4 regions of the Micromonospora sp. NPDC005298 genome follow, and region 3 is predicted to be linked to each of the others. Evidence: riboswitches for the same ligand, from Rfam matches in the RefSeq annotation. Region 3 holds a riboswitch; each other region holds the start of a gene.
The links. A riboswitch is a leader RNA that binds a small molecule or an ion and turns the genes downstream of it on or off. The one in region 3 is predicted to bind cyclic di-AMP.
Positions count from the first base shown of each region.

Region 1 (4,345 bases), on a different contig from region 3:
AGCACGGTCAGCACGGCGGTGCCGGTGGCCAGGTAGAACAACGCGGCGGCGAACCGGTCGGCGAGCAGTTGGGCCCGACCGCCCGAGCGCTGCGCCTCGGCGACCATGCGCTGGATGCCGGCGAGCGCGGTCCGCTCACCGAGCGCCTCCACGCGGACCCGGATCGCCGAGTCGGTGGCGACGGTGCCCGCCACCACCCGGTCGCCGGCCGCCCGGGCGACCGGCCGCGACTCACCGGTGATCATGGACTCGTCCAGCTCGGCGCCGCCCTCGACGATGCCCCCGTCCGCCGGCACCCGCCCACCCGGACGGACCAGCACCACGTCGCCGACCCGCAGCGCACCGACGGCAACCGGCTCGACCCGGCCGTCGGCGGCCACCCGCTCGGCCTCGTCGGGCAGCAGCGCGGCAAGCGCCGCGAGCGCTCCCCGGGCCTGCCCGATGGCCTTCATCTCCTGCCAGTGCCCGAGCAGCATGATGGTGACCAGCGCCGCCAACTCCCACCAGAAGTCCAGGTCGAACGCGCCGACGCTGGTGGCCAGCGACGCGGTGTACGCGACCGTGATCGCCATCGCGACCAGCAGCATCATCCCCGGCGCCCGGTCCCGTACCTCCCGGACCGCGCCGGCCAGGAACGGCCAGCCGCCCCACCAGAACACCACCGAGCCGAGCACCGGACCCACCCAGGAACGCCCCGGCACGTCCCAGCGCAGACCGAGCCGGTCCGCCACCAGGTGACTGGTCAGCACCACCGGCACGGTGAGCACCAGGCAGACCCAGAACCGGCTGCGGAACATCGCCGGATCGTGGCCCGCGTGCCTGTCGTGCCCGCCGCGGTGCGCGCCGTGCGGATCAGACGGTGACTCAGCGTGCATGACTCCACGATCCCGGGCCGCGCGCCGCGACGCGGGCGGTTCGCGGACCCCGACACCCCGGCACGACCTGCGACCCACGGCCGGGGTCGTTAGCATTCCGACGATGGCCCTCCGGATCCCGCTGCGCAGTCCGGCACCGGTGCCGCCCCGACGCGGCGCCGCCTCCCGCCGGCCCGGCCGGTCGTTCACCGTACGTGATCAGGCAATCGGCATCCCGCGATCCGCCGCGCCCGTCACCGCGTTTCCGCGGTTGCGGTGAACCGACCGGCCCGCCGGCACGTATCCCGCACCGGATTCGTTGGGAGTCTCGCATTGGGTTCCGACCACAGCCGTTCCGTTCCGTCCGCCCCACCGCGGGTACGGCGGATCCTCGTCGCGACCGTGGTACCCCTGTTCGTCGCCACCGTGCTCGCGGCGGTGGTGCTCTGGCCCCGGGACGCCTCACCGCCGACGGGTGGTGGCGCGGACGTCCCCCGCCACCACGGCACGGTGACCCGCGTGGTGACCGAACCGTGCCCGCCCGCGCCGCAGACCCCGGAGGGCACGCCGGACGCCGGTGACGGGCCGTGCGGCACGGTGGACGTCCGGGTGCAGGACGGGCCGCGCGCCGGGCAGCAGGTCCAGACACCCGTGCCGGACGGCCCCGGTGCGCCCCGGGTGGACGTCGGCGACGAGGTGATCCTGGTCGAGCTGACCGACCCGGCCGACCCCGGCGCCAGCACCTGGAACATCGCCGAACACCAGCGCGGAACCCCACTGGTGTGGCTGGCGGTGGTCTTCGCCGCCGCGATCGTCGCGTTCGGCCGGTGGCGTGGCCTGGCCGCGCTCGCCGGACTGGCCGCGAGCTTCGCCATCCTGCTCACCTTCGTGCTGCCGGGCATCGCCGCCGGCCGGTCACCGCTCGTCGTCGCCGTGGTCGGCGCAGCTCTGATCATGTTCGTGGTGCTGTACCTGACACACGGGGTCACCGCGCAGACCTCGGTCGCGGTGCTCGGCACCCTGGGCAGCCTGGTGCTCACCGGCGTACTGGCCACCATCGCCACCGCCGCCACCCACCTCACCGGCTTCGGCAGCGAGGACGCCACCACCCTGTCGATGTTCCAGGCCGACGTGGACCTGCACGGCCTGCTGCTCGCCGGGATCATCATCGGCTCGCTCGGGGTGCTCGACGACGTGACCGTCACCCAGGCGGCCACCGTCACGGAACTCGCGAACGCCAACCCGGGGCTGACCCGGTTGCAGCTCTACCGGGCGGCGACCCGGGTCGGTCGGGCGCACATCGCCTCCACGGTCAACACCATCGTGCTGGCGTACGCGGGCGCCTCACTGCCGCTGCTGCTCCTGCTCACCGCCGACACGCGCCCCCTCGGGCAGATCCTCACCAGCGAGTTCCTGGCACAGGAGATCGTCCGCAGCGCCGTGGCCACTCTCGGCCTCATCGCCGCCGTACCGCTGACCACCGGGCTGGCCGCGGTGGTGACGGCCGCCGGCCGGTCGACCGCCACGCCGGCCGACGACGTCCCCGCCCCCCGACCACGGCCGGACCGCGCGGAGGCCCTGGCCGCACTCAGCTCCCCGCGTACGGACCCGTCGGACGGACCGGACCCGACGCGGACGACACCCCCGCCCGCCGCCACCACCCGGTGGCCAGAGTCGAACAGGAGCACGGATACGGCATGGTGACACTCCTCAGCGTGACCAGATCGGGCATCCGGCCTGAGAACCGCATCACTGGTCACTCAACGCCATGGCGAAATGACGCTTTTAGTCGGCATCGGGACGTAGCTCAGCGGGTCGACTCTCGGGTAACCTCGCTGCCGGTCACCGCTGAAGGCGCGAATCGGCGCCTGCGGTGCCACCGCCCAATCGCCAGCCGGCGAGCCGGGAACCCAGGTACGTGGGGTGAATCCGCGTCAGCGGTAGGGGCCACTTCCGCCCCGAACCCGTCAGCTAACCCGGTCGGCGGTCGACGGAAGGGAAAATCGTGACGGCACCCCTACGCCGCTGGTTGACGCCCGTGGTGGCCGTGATCGCCGCACTGACCGTGCTCGCCGGCCCCCTCCCGGCGCACGCAGCCCCGACGACGCCGACGCCGTCCGGGCACGAGGAGGACGGCGAGCCGACGCTGCTCAACGACGTCATCGAGAAGACCAACCGGGACTACGTCGCGGCCAAGTCCCAGCTGGACAAGTCCAGGAAGCGGCAGGCGGAGCTGGCGGCCGAGGTGGACCGCGCGAAGGCCGAGCTGGACGCCCTCGCACCGCAGGTCGGTCAGATCGCCGCCCAGTCGTACCGGACCGGTCGGATCGGCGCCATCGCGATGCTGCTGGAGAGCGACGCCCCCGACTCGTTCGTCCGGCGGGCCGCCGCGCTCGACGAGATGAACATGGTCAACGAGAAGAAGCTCTCCGAGGTCAACGCGGTCAAGGCCCGCGCCGAACAGGCGAAGCTGCTTCTCGACGCGGAGGTACGGGAGCAGCAGAAGCAGACCGCCCTGATGGCGAAGGAGAAGCGCGACGCGGACAAGGCGCTCGCCCTCGTCGGTGGGAAGGGCTTCACCGGCGGTCTGGTGGACGCCACGTCGCCGGTCGCCCGGATCGGTCCGGGGCGCTCCGCCGACGGCGACTGGAAGCCGCAGTCGTGCAGCGAGGACGACCCGACCACGTCCGGCTGCGTCACGCCGCGCACGCTGCACGCGTACAAGGAGGTCAAGCGGGCCGGCTTCAACCGGTTCGTGGGCTGCTACCGCTCCGGCGGACCGTGGGAGCACCCGAAGGGCCGCGCCTGCGACTGGTCGTTGCAGAAGAGCGGCTTCAGCCCGTGGCACAACGACGACACCCGGACGTACGGCAACAACGTCGCCGCGTTCCTCATCCGCAACGCCGACCGCCTCGGCATCTACTACGTGATCTGGAACCGGCAGATCTGGTTCCCGGCGACCGGCTGGAAGTCGTACAGCGGGCCGTCGAACCACACCGACCACGTCCACATGTCGCTGCTCTGACCCGCTCACCCAGCTGATCGAGGGCCGTCCCGCGTCGCGGGGCGGCCCTCGACGCGTCAGGCGGCGGCGGGCGCCGACGGCCCGTCGGGTACGTCGAGCGCCGCGACGTGGGCCGGAACGGCGGCGACCGGGCGCACCGCGCCGGCGGCGAGCCGGTACGACATGCCCACCACCGCGCACCGCCCCCGTGTCACGGCGTCGGCCAGCACGGACGACTGCTCCAGCAGCGTCTCGACGGTCTGCGCGATGTGGATGTCGACGATGTCGTCGATGTCCTCGACTCCCTCGGCGGCGGCGCGACGGAGGCTCGGCAGCACGGCGTCGACAACGGCGCCCAGGTGCCCCTGGGGTGCCACGCCGGTGGCGGAGACCTCCCTGGCCGCCTGGACGGCGCCGCACGAGTCGTGGCCCAGCACGACCACCAGCGGGGTGCCGAGGACGGTCACCGCGTACTCCACGCTGCCCA
Region 1 is NZ_JBEXGP010000001.1:752,207-756,551, reverse strand. Features, by position in the region: gene ABZS77_RS03690 (copper-translocating P-type ATPase) at 1-797, opposite strand, end outside; gene ABZS77_RS03685 (YibE/F family protein) at 1,188-2,558, shown strand; cyclic di-AMP (ydaO/yuaA leader) riboswitch at 2,725-2,856, shown strand; gene ABZS77_RS03680 (hypothetical protein) at 2,860-3,879, shown strand; gene ABZS77_RS03675 (carbonic anhydrase) at 3,936-4,345, opposite strand, start outside.
Region 1: linked by a shared signal. The riboswitch ahead of ABZS77_RS03680 (hypothetical protein) and the one ahead of ABZS77_RS24845 (transglycosylase family protein) in region 3 are both predicted to bind cyclic di-AMP.

Region 2 (4,345 bases), on a different contig from region 3:
CAACCGACCGGACGGGCGGCGAGGTCGGCGGCGCGGTCCAGTTCCGCAGGGGACCAGACCGCCTTGATGCCCAGTCCGACCACCGCGTCCACCGGCAGTCCGGTGTCGCGGGCGGCCAACGCGAGACCGACCACCCCGCCGAGCGAATGCCCGAGCACGACGAGCCGGTCGTCGGCTGCCAGGCCGTGGGCGACCCGGTCGGCGAGGCCCGGGAACGAGTACGACGCCAGCGGTGCCGACCAGCCGTGACCGGCGAGGTCCGGAGCCAGCCACCGTCCGGGCCAGTGCCGCTCCAGCAGCGGCGCCCAGGGCAGCCACACGTCGCCGGTCGCCCCCATCCCGTGCAGCAGCAGAAGGACCGGGCCGCGACCGGCTCGACCACCCGACTCATCCGCCACGGCCGCAGTCTCCCACGGTTCGCCGCCCGGTACGAGCGTCGTACACGGGACCCGACCGGCGGCGATCCACAGTAGAGTGCGGCGCCTGGACGGGCAGTTTCACCACGGGAGGGAGTCCTCGTGCTCAGAAGACATCGATCAACACTGGTGGCGGCGGTGGCCGTCGTCGCGCTCGGTGCGGCGCCGACCGTGCCCGCGCTCGGCACACCGTCGAGCGCACCGGGGCCGGACGCGGGTGTCGCGGCGGCCGACCGGGTCCTGCGCGTCTACAACAACAACATCGAGAACCTGGTGGTGAACAACGCCGACGGGAGCTGCACCCGGATCTCCGGACCGGACCACCTGACCTCGATCCTCGTCGACGACGCCGGACGCACCGGCACCAGCGGTGTGGTGGCGCCCGACCTGCTGATCGTGCAACAGGTGCGCGGCACCGGCCAGGCCGAGGCGTACGCCGACCAACTGGCGGCCAAGTTCGGCTACCCGGCGGGCACGTACGGGGCGATCGTGGCCTGGACCGACCCGGAGCCGTGGGGCAGCACGCACAAGTGCAGCTCCCAGTCGCTCGGCGACCTGAAGAAGAAGCAGACCAACGCGATCATCTGGAACACCAGGACGCTGAGCCTCGCGGCCGGCGACATCTCCAAGTACTGGAGCGCGGGCTGGCTCAAGCCGGGCACCGCGTACGCCAACGGTGCCGGGTGCACGCTGTACAAGCCGCCGAACAGCGACCCGGACAGCACCGACTACTACAAGTGGAAGCGGACCAGCGCCATCGCGGCCCGGTTCACCATCAGGGCGACCGGCACCAGCGTGTTCGCGGCGACCATGCACTTGCCGCAGGAGAACCGGCAGAACGCGTGCGCCGGCGACGGCGACCGGGGCATCGCCAACAGCGGCATCCACCTGGGTGCGGACGCGACGAGCCTGTTGAACGCCTCCACCATCCGGATCGTGGGGATCGACGCGAACCGCACGGGTATCGCGGCCGGCACGCTGAGCGGCTACGGCATGACCGGCTACGGGACGGCGCCCACCAGCGGCTCCAGCAAGATCGATTATCTGTTCGTGAAGGGGACGGTACGGCCGTCCACCATCGGCCACACCGTCACCGGCACGAGGTCGAACCACCGCGCGCTGTACGGGTTCATCGACTACTGAGCACCACGCGAAGACGCCGCGGGCGCCGACCCCTCGTGGGGGTCGGCGCCCGCGGCGGTGCTCACACCTGGGTCAGGCGGAGTAGCCCCGGGTGGCGATCCAGTTCGCCAGGTCGATCGTGGTGATCCAGTACGACGGGTCGGCCGCGTTCGCCGAGTCGGCGATCCGCACGGTCCGGCCGTTGTCCTTGTAACCCACCACCGCGACGTAGTGTCCACCGCCGTAGGAGTGCCAGCCCCCGTTGGTGTCGACGGCGTCGCCGACGACGTTCGCCACCACGCCTCGGCCGTCGGTGATGGCCTTGACGACGTCGGCCTGGAGCTGGTCCATCTGGGCCGGGCTGGGCGAGCCGGCGAACATCCGGGTCCGGTACGGGGAGCCCTTGACCTCGGAGTTGAGCACGCGGGTGGTGTCCTGGGCCGAGTTGGTGCCCATCTCGGTGGTGCCCAGCTTGACGCCGAGCTGGTTCTGGGTGCGGTCGATACCGCTGGCGCTGAGGGCGTTGCGGGTGGCCGCCGGGCCGCAGTTGTAGTACGTGTTCTGGGCCTCGTAGTCGTAGTCGAGCACCTTGGTCGCGGGTGGCTTCGGCGGTGTCGGCTTGCGGGTGAGGTCCGGGTTGGTGCTGGCCTTCGCGGCGGGCGACGCGGCGCTGGTGGCCGGGGCGGCGCTGCTCGGCGCGGCGCTCGCCGAGGGGGACGCGACGCGCGCCTGGTCACGGGAGGCGGCCAGGTCGCCGCGCATCTCGGCGACGGTGGTCGGGGTCTGCTGGCCGGCCGGGGCGTCGTCGGTGTCGGCGAGCAGGACGCCGGTGGTGGCCGCGAGCGCGAGGGCCGCGGCGGAGGCGGCGACCATCCGGTACGGGCGTTCGGTGGTGAGACGGCGGAGCTGACGCTTCAGGGTGTGCTTCACGGGGTCCTCCACGGTTCGGGGGGAGAGCGGCACACCGGGGCCGAGCCGGTATCCGGGCAGGCGCCAGCGCGCGAACCGTGGTCCGCGGATGGTGAACCGCTCAGGGGAACGCCCGGCGTGGCCGGGCGGGAAGGGCGATGACCCGGGGGGTCAGCTCACCGGACGGATGAGCGGGGGCACCGCGGCGCCGTGGAGGCGGGGGAACAGCCGAGGGGTGGAGAGGTGCTGCACGAGGATGGAACTCCTTCCGACACCGCCTACCGGGTTAGCTGACGGATTCGGGCGGGAAGATCGCCCTACCGCGGGCCGTGGCTCGCGGATTCACCCCGGACTTACTGATGGGTCCCCGGTTCGTTGATCACGATTGAGCGGGTCGGCGCGGCGTCGCCTCTTGCGATCGGTAACCGCACCGGACGGGACGACACTACTGGCCGGTGCGTACCCCTGCCAAGCCGCGCCCACCTGCGTAAACATCATTCTGGACGACAATTTCTGCGCGTATTGCCGATGACGTGACTCGATGGGACAAGCGGTGACGGCGACGCCTGTGGTCGACAACCGGACAGGCTGGCGACAACGTCTCCGTATTCGCGCGAACAACAGGCCCGGTCGCGCCCCGCGCCCGATTTCGGGTGCCCGTGACCGGGCTCACGTCACAGATCGGGCTCAACCGTGGACGGGTTCAACTGACGCGGGCCGGACGCCAGCGCGCCACCGCCGCGGGACGCACCGCTCCGGCCGCCGCCCGACGGGCGGGTACCGGATTCGGTCGCAGCCGGGCCGCCGCCGCGTACGCCTCCTCGGCGAGGGCGCGCGCCGCCTCGGCGGCCAGTTCCGCGTCCCGCCACGCCGACCGCTCCCGCTCGGCGGCGGCCCGGTGGTCGGCCAGCCTCGCGTCCCTGATCGCCCGGGCGAGCAGCACCTCCTGCTCCACCGGGTGCCGGCGGGGGTCCCAACCGCGCCGGTGCCCGAACACGTCACCGAGCTGCCCCATGGTCAACTCCCCGCGCCAGTACGCCGCCATCGCGGCGCGGTGCAGGTACCGCTCCCGAGCCGCGTACTCGGCAGGGGTGTGCGGGGTACGCGGGGTGGGCAGCGCGCCGGCGCCGACGAACCGACGGGCGGCGGTCTCCGCCTCGTCGTACCCGGCCCAGGCACGTTCCGCCTCCTCCTGACTGACCAGCCAGTCGGCGCGCCGCCGTCGGGCGGTCTGGGCGGCGCCGGCGGCGGCGACGGCCACCTCCTCGGCGTACCGCCGCAGGTCGGCGGCCTCGGCCGCCGCCACCTCCCGGGCGGTGGGCGCCGTCGGGCCCGGGTCACCCGGCGGCGCGTCCCGCTGCGGGCGGGCGACCAGGACGGCGGGCACGCTCAACGCCAGCAGGAACAGGACCGACCAGATGGCGGCGGCCTGGGGCACCTCGGTCAGGAACTGGTAGAAGACGACGGTCTCCATGCTCGACACCTCGGAACGACAGCGATGCGACGGTGGGCCGCACGGGCCGGACGGAACGTGGCAGGGCCACGGGTCGGCGGGTGCGGGCGGTGGATCGACAGGGCGCGGCGGCGGGACGCTCGTCCCGGTGGCTCAGCGTGCGGGCGGAGCCCGGGGCGCCCGGGTGGCCGGGCCGTCGGCGTGGGGCTGTCGCTCGGCCCCGGACGCGCGCACCGGAGTGTCACCGGCGACGCCGGGGAGGAGGTGCAGAGCCAGCCGTGCGGGCTGCGGGTCGGTCGGGCCCGTCGAGGTGCGCCGGTCAGCGGTGTCGTCGGCGACGACCGACGACCCGTGCCCGACGGCGACCACCGCGCCGGCCCGGCCGGACGTCGTGCTCGGCCCGGCCGCGAACGCCGACGTCGTGCTCGGCGGACCCGCGACCGGC
Region 2 is NZ_JBEXGP010000005.1:170,423-174,767, reverse strand. Features, by position in the region: gene ABZS77_RS12885 (alpha/beta fold hydrolase) at 1-398, opposite strand, end outside; gene ABZS77_RS12880 (hypothetical protein) at 519-1,559, shown strand; gene ABZS77_RS12875 (C39 family peptidase) at 1,632-2,480, opposite strand; cyclic di-AMP (ydaO/yuaA leader) riboswitch at 2,708-2,849, opposite strand; gene ABZS77_RS12870 (hypothetical protein) at 3,151-3,921, opposite strand; gene ABZS77_RS12865 (hypothetical protein) at 4,054-4,345, opposite strand, start outside.
Region 2: linked by a shared signal. The riboswitch ahead of ABZS77_RS12875 (C39 family peptidase) and the one ahead of ABZS77_RS24845 (transglycosylase family protein) in region 3 are both predicted to bind cyclic di-AMP.

Region 3 (4,345 bases):
GACCGGCGGCACCCGCTGGGAGTCCGCCGGCGAGGGCACGTACTCGGTCGAGGCCGTCGACGAGGCGCCGCAGGGCACCTCGGTGACCCTGCACCTCAAGCCCGCCGACACCGAGGACAACCTGCACGACTACACCGCCGAGTGGACCATCCGCGAGATCGTCAAGCGGTACTCCGACTTCATCGCGTGGCCCATCCGGATGACCGTCGAACGCCCCGGCGTCGACGGCGCGGACGCCACCAGCGAGGTGCAGACCCTCAACTCGATGAAGGCACTCTGGGCGCGGCCCCGCGACGAGGTCGACGCCGCCGAGTACAACGAGTTCTACAAGCACGTCAGCCACGACTGGGCCGACCCGCTCGAGGTCGTGCACATGAAGGGCGAGGGCACCTTCGAGTACGAGGCGCTGCTGTTCCTGCCCAGCCACGCCCCGCTCGACATGTTCGCCCCGCAGGGCCGCCGAGGCGTCCAGCTCTACGTCAAGCGCGTGTTCATCATGGACGACTGCGAGGCGCTGGTCCCCACCTACCTGCGCTTCGTCAAGGGCGTCGTCGACGCGCACGACCTGTCGCTGAACATCTCCCGCGAGATCCTCCAGCAGGACCGGCAGATCCAGATCGTCCGCCGCCGCCTGGTGAAGAAGGTCCTCACCACGGTCAAGGACCTCAAGGCCAACCACCCCGAGCGGTACCGCACCTTCTGGACCGAGTTCGGCACCGTCGTCAAGGAAGGGCTGATCGACGACACCGACAACCGGGACACCCTGCTGGAGATCCTGTCGGTGGCGTCCACGAACGACGCCGCCGAGCCCACCGACCTGGCCGGCTACGTCTCGCGGATGAAGGACGGCCAGAGCGACATCTGGTACGCCACCGGCGACTCCCGGGCCACCATCGAGAACTCGCCGCACCTGGAGGCGTTCCGGGCCAAGGGCCACGAGGTGCTGCTCCTGACCGACCCGGTCGACGAGGTGTGGGTCGAGCGGGTCGGCGCGTACGACGGCCGGCAGTTCCGCTCGATCGCCAAGGGCGAGGTCGACCTGGACACCGACGAGGAGAAGCAGCAGGCCGAGACCGAGCGCGAGCAGCAGCGGCAGGAGTTCGCCGCGCTCGTCGAATGGCTGGGCACGACCCTCGCCGACAGCGTCCGGGAGGTCCGCCTGTCGTCGCGGCTGACCACCTCACCCGCCTGCGTCGTCGGGGACGCGCACGACCTCACCCCCACGCTGGAGAAGATGTACCGGGCGATGGGGCACGAGGTGCCGTCCACCAAGCGGATCCTGGAGATCAACCCCGGTCATCCGCTGGTCGCCGGGCTCCGCAAGGCCCACGAGCAGGGCGACGCCTCGCCGGCCCTGACCGAGACGGCGGAGCTGCTGTACGGCCTGGCGGTGCTCGCCGAGGGTGGCGAGCTGGCCGACCCGGCCCGCTTCACCCGGACGCTCGCCGACCGGCTGGCCCGCACCCTGTAGCCGGATCCACCCTCCGGCCGGCGGTCCGCCCAGCAGGGCCCCGCCGGCCGGTCAGGTCCCGTCTCGCGCCACCCACGGCGCGACCCTCGGCGAGCGCTGCACCGATCTTCGGCGGGTCGGCGGCACGGACGTCGCGCCGCTCTACGGACACCGGGAGCACGGCGTCCCCGACCGCTGATCGTAAACGGTCCATCATGGTCACTGCACAGTGTTCGATGCCCCGCAACCGGTGGCCGGAACGCCGAGCGCGGGCCGGTGAAGAACTTCACAGCGAGTGGGCGATCGTCACCGACCGTGCCTAACGTCGGTCGGGTTCGCCACTGCGGACACCACGGCCGGCAACGCCAAATCCCGCCCCCGGTCGTCGGAACCCAGTCAACCGGGCGGGAGCGGGGGACCCAGGTTCCTCGGTGCATGTCACCTCGGGGTGAAGCCGCCACCGTGCGGCCGGGCTCCTCGGCCCGAACCCGACAGCTCACCTCGCCGGCGTGGAGGAAAACTCACATGACGTCTGTTCACACGCCCCGTCATCGACGGGTCAGCACCCGCCGCCTCGCCGTCGGCACCCTGGCCGTCGGCGCGGTCACCGGCGCTGTCGCACTCTTCGGCCCGGCCGCCCCGGCGCAGGCCGCCGTCAACTGGGACGCGATCGCCAAGTGCGAGTCCGGCGGCAACTGGAAGATCAACACCGGCAACGGCTACTACGGCGGCTTGCAGTTCTCGCAGAGCACCTGGGCCGGTTACGGCGGCAAGAAGTACGCCGCACGCGCCGACCTGGCCAGCCGCGGCGAGCAGATCGCCGTCGCCGAGAAGGTGCTCGACGGGCAGGGCATCGGCGCCTGGCCGACCTGCGGCAAGAAGGGCGGCTCGTCGGGCGGCTCCGCCACCAAGTCGACGAAGTCCACCAAGTCGACGAAGTCCACCAAGTCGACCAGGTCCACCGAGTCGACCGCGAAGCCCAGCAGGTCCACGCGCGGCGAGCAGCCGGCGACGCGCGACCACGAGCGCACCGCGCCCGCGTCGAGCGGCGGGACGTACACCGTCAAGCCGGGCGACACCCTGTCGGAGATCGCCGACCACCACCGGTCGACCGGTGGCTGGCAGGCGCTGTACGAGCGCAACCGGCAGATCGTCGGCGCCGACCCGGGTCTGATCTTCCCGGGTCAGCGACTCAGCCTCTGACGTACGACGCGCGAACGCTCGGCCGGCTCACCGGTCGAGCGTTCGCGTGTGTGCCGCCCGGGGTCGCGGTCAGGCCGCCGACGCCGAGGCCTTCTGCTCCCGTTGTGATGCCGCCACCCCGGCGTTGCGGCCCCAGCGCGGAGCCGGCACCGCCTCACCGCGCCAGCCGGTGCGGCTCTCGGCGTCGCTGCCCCCGTCGGTCTTCTCGACCGAGGCGGATTCGCCGCGGGCCAGCCGCAGCGACTGCTCGGCGCCGGTGCGGGCCTCGCACGGCCACCCCTGCCCGGCGCACTGGAGATTGCGGCAGTGCCCCTCGTCGTCCGGCTCATGGGCGCCCAGCACGTCGACCGCGAGCTGCCAGAGCAGCGGGTCGGTCACGTCGTGCGGACGCTCGACGCGACGGCTCGGTCGGTTGCTGGTGTCGTCGGACATCATGGGCCCCCCTCGTCAGGCTGTTCCCTCCAAGGGTCACCCGTGGGCCGTCGGCTAAACCGCCGACCTGCTGTGATGTGTCACCGATCGCAGGAAACGCGACCATCAGTCGGGCAATAGCGGCATCTCGACACCGGGGTCGCGGCCGAGCAGCACCGCCCGGGTGAGCGCCGCCGATCCGAACCGGTCGCGGACCGCGTCGACCGCCGCGTCCAGTTCGGCGCCCGGGTCGGGTTGGAACGGCAGCTCCGGCTGGACCGGGTTGTCGTCGAGGTTGCCCACCGAGACGCCGATCAGGGTGACGCCCCGCCGGTCGATCTCGGGCTGGGTGGCCCGCAGCAGCGCCCGCGCGGCGGCGAGCACCGGCGTGGTGTCCGCGGTCGCCTTGCGGACGGTGTGCGATCGGGTGGCCCGCGTGTAGTCGCCGAAGCGCAGACGCAGCACCACCGTGCGTCCGGCCCGCCCGGCGGCCCGCATCCGCCGGGTGACCCGGTCGACCAGGCCGGCGAGGATCGCGTCCAGCTCCGCCGCCGCGTGCGGGGTACGGCTCAGCGCGTGCTGCGCGCCCATCGAACCGCGTCGGCGACCCACCTGCACTCCCCGTGGGTCACGGTTGTGTGCCAGGGCGTGCAGGTGCCGGCCCGCGCCCGCGCCGAGCAGCGAGACCAGCGCCGCCTCACCGAGCCGGGCCACGTCGCCGACGGTACGGATCCGACGCTCGCGCAGCTTCTCGGCCGTGATCGGGCCGACGCCCCAGAGCCGCTCGACCGGCAACGGATGCAGGAACGCCAGTTCGCCGTCGGGTGCGACGACCAGCAGCCCATCCGGTTTGGCCACCCCGCTGGCGACCTTCGCCAGGAACTTCGTGCGGGCCACGCCCACCGTGATGGGCAGGCGGACCTGCTCGCGGACCTCCCGACGCAGCCGGTCCGCGATGTCGGCCGGCGCCCCGACCAGCCGGCGCAGCCCGCCCACGTCCAGGAACGCCTCGTCGATGGAGAGCCCCTCGACCAGCGGGGTGGTCCGCCTGAAGATCTCGAACACCGCGCGGCTCGCGGCCGTGTACGCCGACATCCGCGGTGGCATCACGATCGCGTCCGGGCAGAGGCGACGTGCCTGCTGACCGCCCATCGCGCTGCGGACGCCCCGCGCCTTCGCCTCGTAGCTGGCCGCGAGGACCACCCCACTGCCGACGATCACGGGGCGGCCCCGTAGGCGCGGGTCGTCGCGCTGCTCGACCGACGCGTAGAAGGCGTCCAG
Region 3 is NZ_JBEXGP010000023.1:41,051-45,395, reverse strand. Features, by position in the region: gene htpG (molecular chaperone HtpG) at 1-1,471, shown strand, start outside; cyclic di-AMP (ydaO/yuaA leader) riboswitch at 1,804-1,974, shown strand; gene ABZS77_RS24845 (transglycosylase family protein) at 1,976-2,653, shown strand; gene ABZS77_RS24840 (hypothetical protein) at 2,723-3,088, opposite strand; gene dinB (DNA polymerase IV) at 3,191-4,345, opposite strand, start outside.

Region 4 (4,345 bases), on a different contig from region 3:
GCCCCGACCCGGCGCCCTGGCCAGCTACGCCATCAGCGACCGGCTGGTGGCCGGCCCGCTACGCTTCCGGACCACGTATCAGGCGGACGTGCTCACCAGCGACACCGACGAGATCATCATGGTGGCGCGCCAGTGGCCGGCCACCACCGTGCACAACCACACCCGGCTGCGCGCCGAACCGGACAACCTCCTCCGGGTCGACGTCGAAATCACCCTCAGCGCACCCGCCCCGCTGTTCCGGTACGCCTTCCGCCAGGCCCGCGCCGCCCACCTCGCCCTCGCCAGCCGCCTCGGCGCGGCCCTGGAACGCGCCAGCAACCCCCCAACCCCCGCCTGACCCCCGCCCGCTGCCCGCGGCCGCTGTCCGCGCCTGCCTTCCGCGCCCGCGCCCGCCGCTACGCGCCCGCGAACACCCGGGCCCGGCGCCCCTCGCGCCCGCCGCTCCGCGCCCCGCGAACACCCGCAGCCCGCAAGATCGCACTCGATCCACGAAGTAGTGGCATCCCGCAACGCCGAGGCCACTACATCCCGGATGTAGCGCGATCATGGTCGGCGGGCGCGGTGGGACCGGCGGTTACGGCGGGTCCGAAGGATCCTGCAGAGGTGGCGGGTCGTGCGCGGCCGGCGCGATCACGGCCGGCCCGGCCGGCGCGACCAGCGCCGGTGGGGCGGCGGCCCCACGGCTTGTAGGTGGAGAGCACCGTCGCGATGATCATCAGGCTGGTCGAGACGGCGGGGGCGATCACCAGGTCGGCGCGGTCCCGGGCGGGGAGGGCGGCACCAAGCATGCCAGCGTGGCGCAGGTTCGGGGTGAGCAGGAACAGGACCAGCCCGACCATCACCGTGGTGATCAGTAGCTTGGCCAGCACCCAGCGGTAGCGCAACAGTCCCCACGGCGTGAGGAGTGCGCTGGCCACGCCGATCAGCCAGACCAGCACGCTCAGCGGCGCGAACAGCACGGTTCCGAGCAGCGCGGTGACCGGGTAGACGACGGCCGGGTCGGCGCCGCGTTGTACCGCCACGCCGAGGGTGAGCAGCACCAGGTCGGTGCCGAGCCAGCCGAGGGAGGTGACCAGGTGCAGGGTGAGCAGCGCCTTGCGGGCCGTGGGCGGAAGTCGCATGGGAACGATGCTGCCGCCGGGCGTCCGCCGGGTCGTCCGACCGTCGGCGGCATTCGGGGTACGCCCGCTGACGTAGCCGTGGCCGGCACCCCGGTTCGGGACGCCGGCCACGGGTGGGGTCAGTACACCGACAGGTGTACGTGGTTGGTGTGGTCGCTGGACGGGTCGCCGCCCGCCCCGCTGTACGACTTCCATCCGCTGCTGGGCAGCCAGATCTGCCGGTACCAGATCACGTACAGGACGGCGAGCCGGTCGGCGTTGCGGATGAAGTAGGCGGCCAGGTTGTTGCCGTACGTCTTGTCGCCGCCGGTGGCGTCGCCGCCGAAGCCGTTCTTCTGCGCGGCGAAGTCGCACGCGCGACCCTTCGGGTGTTCACCTGAGCCGCCGGAGCGGTGGCAGGAGACGTACCGGGTGAAGCCGGCGGCCTTGGCCTGGTTGAGCGCGTGCAGGGTGCGGGGGGTGATGCACCCGCTGGCCGGGGTTGGGTCGTTGACGCTGCACGACTCCGAGGGCCAGGAGCCGTCGGAGTTGCGCGGGGCGGCCGTGGCGTTCGCGCTTGAGGTGCCCCGGTTGGAGCCGCTGTCGGAGGTGGTCTGCGGCTTGGGTGTGGTGGCCACGGTCAGGGCCCGTTCGGCCTGTTCCTTGCGTTTGGCCATCACCGCGACCTGCTTGCGCTGCTCGCGGATCTCGCCGTCCAGGGCGACGCGGGTGCGGGTGGCCTCGTCCTTGGTGGCGATCAGGTCGCGTAGCACCCGGTCCTCGTTCGCGGCGACCGCGTCGAGGGCGGCGGCCCGGTCCATGAAGCCTTCGGGGGTGTTGCTGTTGAGCAGCGCGGACATCGCGCCGAGGCGGCCGGTGCGGTAGGCGACGCCGGCGATCTCGCCGACCTTGCCGCTGCGGGCGTCCAGTTCGGCTTCGGTGGTCTTGAGCTGGGTGGTGAGTTGTTGCTGCCGCTGCACGGAGGTGTCCAGGGCGCGCTTGGCGTCCAGGTATCCCTTGCTGGCGGCTTCCAGTTGGGCGCGGAGCGCGGGGGTGCCGCCCTCTTCGTCGCTGTCGGGTGCCGCGGCGGCCCGTTGGGTGTTCGGGGGAGCGGCCGTCGCGCCGGCCGGGAGTGCGACGCCGAGGGCGAGCATCGCGACGATCAGGGCCGCCAGGCGGGCGGCGGGTGGTCGTGCTGGTGCCACTACGCATGTCCTTCCGTCAGCCGCCGACCGGGTTAGCTGACGGGTTCGGGACGGAAGATCCCTACCGCTGACGCGGATGCACCCCAGGAACGTGGTTCCCCGGTTCGCCCGCTCGGGCGATTAGGCGGCGGCCGCCACCGGCGCCGGGAGGGCGCCGCCTGGTGGAGGCCGGGACCGAGCCTACCGGGGCCGGTGGGGCGCCTGCAGCCGTTGTGACGGACGGTGCGTGCGTCATCACCAAAAACTCGGACAAAGGCGAGCGTACCTCTCGAAACACCGTCACCATTCGACCGAACCGCAGGCGCCGGGCGCGGCGGCCGGCTCGATCTGGAGCGTCGCGTGTTCGATCCGGAAGTCGTCGTGCAGGGCGGTACGCGCGGCGCTGAGGACCGTGCCGACCTCCGCGCCGGGCTCCATGGTCAGGTGTGCGGAGGCCACCTCCATGCCCGAGGTGAGCGTCCAGACGTGCAGGTCGTGGACCTCGACCACGCCGGGTACGGCGGCGAGCCGGTCGTGTACGGCGGTGACCTGGAGGTGTTCCGGGGCGGCCTGCACGAGGATGCGGACGGCGGCCCGGCCGAGGCGCCAGGTGCGGGGCAGGATGAACACGCCGATGGCGACCGCGACCAGCGGGTCGGCCCACCACCAGTCGGTGACCGTGATGAGCAGCGCCGCGCCGATCACGCCGAGCGAGCCGAGGAGGTCGCCGAGCACCTCCAGGTACGCGCCCTGGAGATTGATGCTCTCCCGGGCGCCGGCGCGCAGCAGCGCGAAGGCGACCACGTTCGCGAGCAGGCCGAGCACGGCGACCGCGAGCATCGGGCCGGCCAGCACCTCGTGCGGGTCACCGAATCGGCGGATCGCCTCGACCACCACGTAGACCGCCACGCCGGAGAGCAGGACGGCGTTGGCGAGGGCGGCGAGAACCTCGAGGCGGTACAGCCCGAAGGTGCGCTGCGGATCGCCGGTGGCCCGGCGGGTGGCGGTGATCGCGGCGAGTGCCATGCCGATGCCGAGCACGTCGGTGAACATGTGTCCGGCGTCGGAGAGCAGGGCCAGCGAGCCGGTGCGCAGGGCCGCCACCGCCTCGACCACCATCAGGGCGGCGAGCAGCCCGAACGCTGCCCAGAGCCGGCCCCGGTGCTGGTGTGCGGCATTGGCGACCGACGCGTGGTGGTGGTCATGACCTGCGCCCACGAAACCCACCCTCCGTCGCCAGCCGGGACCCGGTCAAATGTATGCGCACATTGCTATGTGTGCAAGTGTACGGCGACGGCCGCCCCGGCGGTGCTCATCGGGGCCGGATCAGCCGGTCGGGTCGACGGTGGTGAGCCGCTGGGTGGCCCGGGAGAGCGCGACGTAGAGCGTCCGTACCCCGGCACCCGGATCCGCCCGGATCTCGCTCGGCGCGACCAGCACCACCCCGTCGTACTCCATGCCCTTGGCCTCCAGGCTGGTCACCACCTGCAGGCGCGGTGCGCCGAGCGTGCCCAGCCAGCCGGCGACCTCGTCGCGGCGGGGGACCGGCGTGATCACGCCGACCGTGCCGTCCACCTCCGCCAGCAGGCCGGTGGCCGCCTCCACGACTGCCGTCTCCAGCCCAGCGGCGGGCACCACCAACTCGACCGGGTCGACCCCGGTGGAGCGTACGGCCGTCGGCAGCGGCAGGTCCGGGTAGAGCCGGCGGATCTCCGCCGCCGCCACCGCGAAGATCTCCGACGAGTTGCGGTAGTTGGTGGTGAGCGTGAAATCGTGCCGCTTGCGCCGGCCCAGCGCCTGGTCCCGCGCGCGCGTCAGCTCATCCGGGTCACCCGTCCACGCCGTCTGCGCCGGATCGCCCACCACCGTCCAGGAGGCCAACCGGCCCCGCCGGCCGATCATGCGCCACTGCATCGGCGACACGTCCTGCGCCTCGTCGACCACCACGTGCGCGTACTCCCGGTAGTCCGCCGGCCGTTCCCGGGCCGCCGCCCGCGCGGCGCGCTGCCGGTCGGCGAAGGTGCTCAACTCGCGAACCCCGCCCGCGAGCTGGAACGGGTC
Region 4 is NZ_JBEXGP010000015.1:26,825-31,169, reverse strand. Features, by position in the region: gene ABZS77_RS20230 (SRPBCC family protein) at 1-337, shown strand, start outside; gene ABZS77_RS20225 (hypothetical protein) at 522-1,121, opposite strand; gene ABZS77_RS20220 (hypothetical protein) at 1,241-2,254, opposite strand; cyclic di-AMP (ydaO/yuaA leader) riboswitch at 2,311-2,442, opposite strand; gene ABZS77_RS20215 (cation diffusion facilitator family transporter) at 2,585-3,502, opposite strand; gene ABZS77_RS20210 (AAA family ATPase) at 3,611-4,345, opposite strand, start outside.
Region 4: linked by a shared signal. The riboswitch ahead of ABZS77_RS20220 (hypothetical protein) and the one ahead of ABZS77_RS24845 (transglycosylase family protein) in region 3 are both predicted to bind cyclic di-AMP.